2 linked regions of the Aliidongia dinghuensis genome follow. The protein of the gene in region 1 interacts with the protein of each later gene in a pairwise test. Links are inferred from orthologs where the notes say so. Each region holds a gene or a part of one and is shown in the gene's direction. Other genes may lie near its edges. The genes, in order: rsfS and IEY58_RS16645.

Region 1 (3,204 bases):
TCGCCAAAGCGCGTGCGATCGTCCTGAACGCGAAGCTCCGGCGCACCGGCGTGTGCGGCGCCGCCGAGACGCTGCTGGTCGACCGGCCGGTGGCGGCGAGCCATCTCGTGCCGATCCTCGCCGACCTGATCGCGGCCGGCTGCGAAATCCGCGGCGATGCCGCGACCCAAGCGCTCGACGATCGGGTCAAGCCTGCGACCGAGGAAGATTGGTCGACCGAATATCTGGCGCCGATCCTGTCGGTCCGCATCGTCGACGGCGTCGACGCGGCGATCGCCCATATCGCGGCCTACGGTTCGCAGCACACCGACTCGATCGTGACCGAGGATGCGGCCGCCGCCGAGCGCTTCCTCGCCCGGGTCGACAGCGCCATCGTCATCCACAACGCCTCGACCCAGTTCGCCGACGGCGGCGAGTTCGGCATGGGCGCCGAGATTGGCATCTCGACCGGCCGGCTTCATGCGCGTGGGCCAGTCGGGGTCGCGGAACTCACCAGCTACAAATATCGCGTGCGCGGCACCGGGCAGATCCGACCCTGAACGTTCCCCATCCGACCCGCCGGGCGATCGCCGGCACGCTCACGCTGCCGCCGACCCTGGGTGACCGCCGTGTCCGCAAGGTCGGGCTGCTGGGCGGCTCCTTCAACCCGGCGCACCGCGGCCATCGCCACATCAGCCTGCTGGCGCTGAAGCATCTCGAGCTCGACGAGATCTGGTGGCTCGTCTCGCCGCAGAATCCGCTGAAGCCGGTCGAGGGCATGGCGCCGCTCGACGAGAGGCTCGCCCAGGCCGCTCAAGTCGCGCAACATTCGCATATCCGGGTTACGGATATCGAAGCAGCCCTGGGCAGCCGTTACACGGCCGATACTTTGGCTTCATTGAAGAAGCGCTTTCCGGCAACACGATTCGTCTGGCTGATGGGCGCCGACAACTTGCGCCAGATCGATCGCTGGGAGCGCTGGACCCGGATCTTCGAGCTTGTGCCCATTGCGGTTTTCGCCCGCCCGGCCTATTCTTTGGCAGCGCTCGGCAGTTTGGCCGCGCGTCGTTTTGCGCGCTATCGGATGTTTCCCGGGGCGGCTCGGCGCCTCGCATCGGCCCCGCCGCCGGCCTGGGTGTTTTTCGCGACACGGCTCGATCCGCTGTCGGCGACAGCCATCCGGGTGCGTCGGCGCCGCTCGGTCTTCGCGCCACGAGCACGGCACTGACCGGCGCCGGAACGAGCCGTACCAGAACGAGCATTACCAGGTATCCGAAGGGGATAGACCATCGCCAAGAAGCCCAAGGCAGCCGAACCCGTTGCCGCCGCCGCGCCGGCCCTGCTGGACGTCATCGTTTCGACCCTCGACGACGGCAAGGCCGAGGAGATCGTCTCGATCGATCTGCGCGGCAAATCCTCGATCGCCGACCATATGGTGATCGCCTCCGGCCGCTCGAGCCGACAGGTGACGGCGCTCGCCGAACAGATCGCCAGCAAGCTCAAGGACATGGGCCAGGGCCGCGTCTCGGTCGAAGGCAAGGCCCAGGGCGACTGGGTGCTGCTCGACGCCGGCGACGTCATCATCCACATCTTCCGGCCGGAAGTGCGCGAGTTCTACAAGCTCGAGAAGATGTGGAGCGGGCCCAGCGAGCTGCCGCAGGCCGTCCATCGGGCCTGAGCGCCAATGCCTGAGCGTCGAGGCCCGCGCCTATGCGCGCGACATTGATCGCGGTCGGCCGGGCCAAGCCGGGGCCGGCGCGTGACCTGTTCCTCGAATACGCTCAACGCCTGTCGCCGCCCTTGGCCCTTGTCGAGGTCGAGGAGAAGCGCCCGCTGCCCGCAGCCCAGCTCAAGGCGCGCGAGGCCGAGCTGCTGCTCGCCGCCGTCCCCAAGGGGGGCACGATCGTGCTGCTCGACGAGCGCGGCCGCGACTTCGCCAGCCCGGCCTTTGCCGAGCGCATCGGCCAGTGGCGCGACCAGGGCGTGGCGGACTTGGCCTTCCTGATCGGCGGCGCCGACGGCCATGGCGATGTCGCGCGGGCGCGGGCCGACCTCATGCTGTCGCTCGGCAAGCAGACCTGGCCGCACATGCTGGTGCGCGCCCTCGTCGCCGAACAGCTCTACCGCGCCCAGACCATTCTCGCCGGCCACCCATATCATCGGGAATGAGCGGCAGCGCCTAGCGCCGCCGCACCAGCCAGTTGTAGCCCGCCCCTGCCGCCATCAGGACGCTTGTGCCCAGGAACACCGACGGCATGCCGAGCCGGCCGCCGAAGAAGCCGCCGATGAGCGGCCCCGCCACCTGCCCGACATATTGCGACGAGGTCGCATAGCCCAGCATGGTCCCGGCGATGCCGTCCGGCACATTGTGGCGGATGACGCTGGTGATGCAGGGCAAGAGCCCACCCAAGGCCAGCCCCATAAGGAAGCGCAGCAGGATCAGCTGCCAGCCGGCGGTCACGAACGCCTGAGGTATCAGCAGCAGCGCCGACACGGCGAGTGCCGCGACGATCACGTTCCAATGGCCGATCCGATCGGCGAGCCGGCCAAGCCGGGCCGCGGACAAGATGCTGCCGAGCGCTGCCGCCGACATGACGACACCCGCAACGAGCGTCACCTGGGCCGCATCATGCACGAGCTCGGCCACATAGACGGTGATGATCGGCTCGATCGACATGTTGGCGACCATCAGGAGCGTGCCGGTCGCCAGCATCGCGACGACTGGGCGCGCGTCCGGGATCGACGACCAGCCGACTTGGGCCCTCGCCTTCCGCTCCGCCTTGGGCCGCCGCTCCTCCCGGATCAGGAAGCAGGTCGCAAGGAAGGTCAGGAAGATAACGCCGCCGGCGAGCTGGAACGTGCCGCGGATGCCGATCAGCGGCGGCAGGGCCCCGCCGATCAGCGGCCCCACCAGGTTGCCGGCCATGATGCCGGACGACAGCATGCCGAGCGCCCAGCCGGAGCGCGCCTTCGGCGTCTGGGTCGCGACCAGGATGGTCGAGCCGGACGCATAGCCGCCGGCCAGCCCGACGAACAGCCGGAGCGCCGTCAGCTGCCAGACGTTCTCAGCCATGCCCATCAGCGACATGGCGACCGCCATGCCGAGGCTCGCCCGCACCAGCATGAGCTTGCGGCCGTAGCGGTCGCCGAGCCGGCCCCAGAGCGGCGCCACCAGGGCCGCGGCGAAGAAGGTCGCCCCATAAGCGACGCCCGACCATTGCACGA
Region 2 (3,313 bases), on another replicon or contig:
TACCGACCGTGCCCGAGGCGTTGCGCCCGCTCGTGCGCCGCATCCTGGCGGCGACGAAAGCGACTGAGCTGCTCCCGTTCCTCGCCGCGCGCGGCTGGACGGCCCATCCGGCCGACTGGATGCCGGCGCCAAACGACGAGGACATCCCCGACGTCTACGCGCCGTGGCGCGACTGGGTGGCCGCAGCGGCGGCCGGCTCGGCGCGACGCCGGGTCGAAGACGGGCTCACCGCGGAGAATTGGGACGACTATTGGCCGGCGGCGCGCAAGGCGGCGCTCACCGAGCTCCGGCGGCGCGATCCGGGCGCGGCGCGGGCGCTGCTGGCGGTGAAGTTGGCCAATGAGGGCGCCGATGTGCGGCTGCGCCTTGTCGGCCTGTTGGCGGTCGGCCTGTCGGACGCCGATATCCCCTACCTCGAGGACATCACGGCGACCGACCGCGCGCCCAAGGTCAAGGCGCTTGGCGAGTCCCTGCTCGCCCGGCTCGGCCGCGGTCCGGCAGCCGGCGCGGAGGCCGCCGAGCTCGCCGGCTTCTTCCCGGTGCAGGTGAAGGGCCTGCTGCGGCGCTCGCGCGTGATCCAGTTCGAGACCTTGAAAACCCCCGCGCAGCGGGTGCGCCGGACAGCGCTGTTCGAGGTCGTCGATATTGCCGCCTTTGCGCGGGCGCTCAAGATATCCCCCGAAGAGCTGATCGCGGCCTGGACCTGGGATGTCGACCGCCAGGCCGACGCCGCGTTGGTGGCCCTGGTCGCGCGGACCGGAACGGACGCACTCGTGACGCGCGCCGCCGATGCGGTGAGCCAGTGCGACGCGGTCGGCCTTCAAAACCTGGCGGCCCTGGCGCCGAGACTCACGGCCGGCCAGCGATCGGCACTTGCCGCCAAGGTCTTGCACGCGAGCAGCTGCAGCTTCGATATGGCGAAGGCCATCGCGGGTGCCATGGCGCGGCTGGACGATCCCCTGGCCGCACCCGCCGGCGCGGCACTGCTCGAGGCGCTTGGACACGGCGACGCGGGGCCGGCCGATCAGGTTGCGGAGCTCTATGGGCTGGGCCTCGTCGCCTCCCGCATGGGGGCACGACGGGCCCTGGAGCGCCTCAACGGCGCGGGGCTGCTCCAGGGCGACCCACGCCTCGACATGCTGCGGCTCAACGCCGCGTTGGATGATAACGGAGCGAGGGAATGAGCGAAAAACTGCGGTTGCCCGCCGAGGACAGCTATGCGGCCGAGCTGAAGGCGCTCGCCGCCGGCGACAGCGGGCATCGCCCACCGGGCTGGGCGCTCTCCCCGCGGCTGGTCGTAACCTATCTCATGGGCGGCCGGGCGGCCGACGGCACGGTGATCACGCCCAAATATGTCGGCGACCGGCGGCTGATCGAGACCGCCGTCGCGACGCTTGCCACCGATCGCGCGTTGCTGCTGCTGGGCGTGCCGGGCACGGCCAAGTCCTGGGTGTCCGAGCACCTTGCGGCGGCGGTCACGGGCGATTCGACGCTCATCATCCAATGCACGGCGGGCACCGACGAGAACCAGGTCCGCTATGGCTGGAACTATGCCCAGCTGCTGGCAAACGGGCCGAGCCGCGCCGCACTCGTCCCGACCCCGCTGATGCGCGCCATGGAGGACGGCAAGCTCTGCCGCTTCGAGGAGCTGACGCGTATGGGCAGCGACGTGCAGGACACGCTCATCACCGTGCTCTCCGAAAAGATGATGCCGATCCCGGAGCTCAATAGCGCGGTCTATGCGCAGCGCGGGTTCAACGTCATCGCCACCGCCAACAACCGCGACAAGGGCGTGAACGAGCTGTCCTCGGCGCTGAAGCGCCGCTTCAACGTCGTCGTCCTGCCCCTGCCCGACAGCGCCGATCAGGAAGTGGCCATCATCGTCAAACGCGTGGGCGAGATGGCGCAGAGCCTCGACCTGCCGGCGCCGAAGAATGTCGCGGACGAGGTGGCGCGGGTCGTGGCGATCTTCCGCGAATTGCGCTCGGGCTCGACCGAGGACGGCAAGGTGGCGCTAAAATCGCCCTCGGGCGGGCTGTCGACGGCGGAGGCGATCGCGGTGATGGTCGGCGGGATCAGCCAGGCGACCTTCTTCAACGACGGCAAGCTCACGCCCGAAACGCTCGCCGCCAACGTGATCGGCGCCGTGGTGAAGGACCCGGTGCAGGATGTCGCCGTGCTGGGCGAATATCTCGAGACGGTGCTCAAGAAGCGGCGCGGGTTCGAAGGCTATTACGCTTCGCTGACCGACCTGATCTGAAAAGATGGCCGGCCAAGTCTTCCTGTTCGGTATCCGCCACCATGGGCCCGGATCGGCGCGGCGGCTGGTGGAAGCGCTCGATGCGCTCAAGCCGACAACCGTGCTGATCGAGGGGCCGGCAGATGCGTCGGACCTGCTGCCGATGCTCGCCGATCCGGACATGGCGACGCCGGTGGCGCTCCTGACATATGCCGAGGACGATCCGGCCAACGCCAGCTTCTTCCCCTTCGCCGATTATTCGCCGGAATACCAGGCCGCGCGCTGGGCCGTCCGGCATGGCTGCGCACTCCGCTTCATCGATCTGCCGGCGTCGGACCGGCTGGGTGCCGTCGGCGGCGGGATCGAGAACGAGCGGGCGGCCAGTGCCGACGACGATCCGATCAGCCGCGACCCGATTGGGGCGCTGGCGACGGCGGCCGGGTATGACGACGGCGAATCCTGGTGGTCCGACGTGATCGAGGAAAATCCCGCGTCCGGTCCTGTGTTCGCGGCGGTCGCCGACGCGATGGCGGCGCTCAGGGCGGAAGCCGGGCCGCTCTCCGCCCGCGAGGCGGCGCGCGAAGCGCATATGCGGATCGAGATCGGGAAGGCCGCGAAGGAGCACGAGGGCGCGATCGCGGTGGTCTGCGGCGCCTGGCATGTGCCGGCGCTCGCCGAGCGGCGCAGCCTCGCGACCGATCGCGAGCTCATCAAGGGACGGCCGAAAACCAAGATCAAGGCGACCTGGGCACCCTGGACCGCGCCGCGGCTGGCGCGGGCCAGCGGCTATGGCGCCGGCGTTACCGCACCCGGCTGGTGCGCGCACCTGTGGGAAACGCGCAACGACGCCGATCGCGCTGCGGTGTGGCTCGCCAAGGTGGCGCGCGTGCTGCGCGATCGCGGGCATTTCGTGTCGACCGCGTCGGTGATCGAGGCACAGCGGCTGGGCGTCGGACTTGCCGCGCTCCGCGACCGCCCCGCGCCGGGCTTCGAGGAGCTGCGTGAGGCGGCGATCGCTTGCCTGTGCCACGGCGAGCGCGCGGTCTGGGACGATGTCGCGGCCGAGCTGCTGAT

What was found.
Region 2: the proteins of rsfS (region 1) and IEY58_RS16645 interact in binary tests that used the Escherichia coli proteins (3 or more experiments, as listed by UniProt). The link is inferred for Aliidongia dinghuensis from one-to-one orthologs.

The regions. Positions count from the first base shown.
Region 1 is NZ_BMJQ01000004.1:84,708-87,911, reverse strand. The notes cover bases 103-2,993. They hold rsfS (ribosome silencing factor), read left to right. Parts: upstream 103-1,330; coding sequence 1,331-1,657; downstream 1,658-2,993. Other genes in these bases: IEY58_RS08645 (MFS transporter), read right to left, coding at 2,159-2,993; rlmH (23S rRNA (pseudouridine(1915)-N(3))-methyltransferase RlmH), read left to right, coding at 1,690-2,148; IEY58_RS34325 (hypothetical protein), read right to left, coding at 1,241-1,411; IEY58_RS08660 (nicotinate-nucleotide adenylyltransferase), read left to right, coding at 503-1,207; IEY58_RS08665 (glutamate-5-semialdehyde dehydrogenase), read left to right, coding at 103-539. Also shown: more of IEY58_RS08665, read left to right, coding at 1-102; more of IEY58_RS08645, read right to left, coding at 2,994-3,204. UniProt on the Escherichia coli protein: Functions as a ribosomal silencing factor. Interacts with ribosomal protein uL14 (rplN), blocking formation of intersubunit bridge B8.
Region 2 is NZ_BMJQ01000008.1:203,665-206,977, reverse strand. The notes cover bases 221-3,220. They hold IEY58_RS16645 (ATP-binding protein), read left to right. Parts: upstream 221-1,180; coding sequence 1,181-2,260; downstream 2,261-3,220. Other genes in these bases: IEY58_RS16640 (DUF5682 family protein), read left to right, coding at 2,265-3,220; IEY58_RS16650 (DUF5691 domain-containing protein), read left to right, coding at 221-1,184. In the rest of the region: more of IEY58_RS16650, read left to right, coding at 1-220; more of IEY58_RS16640, read left to right, coding at 3,221-3,313.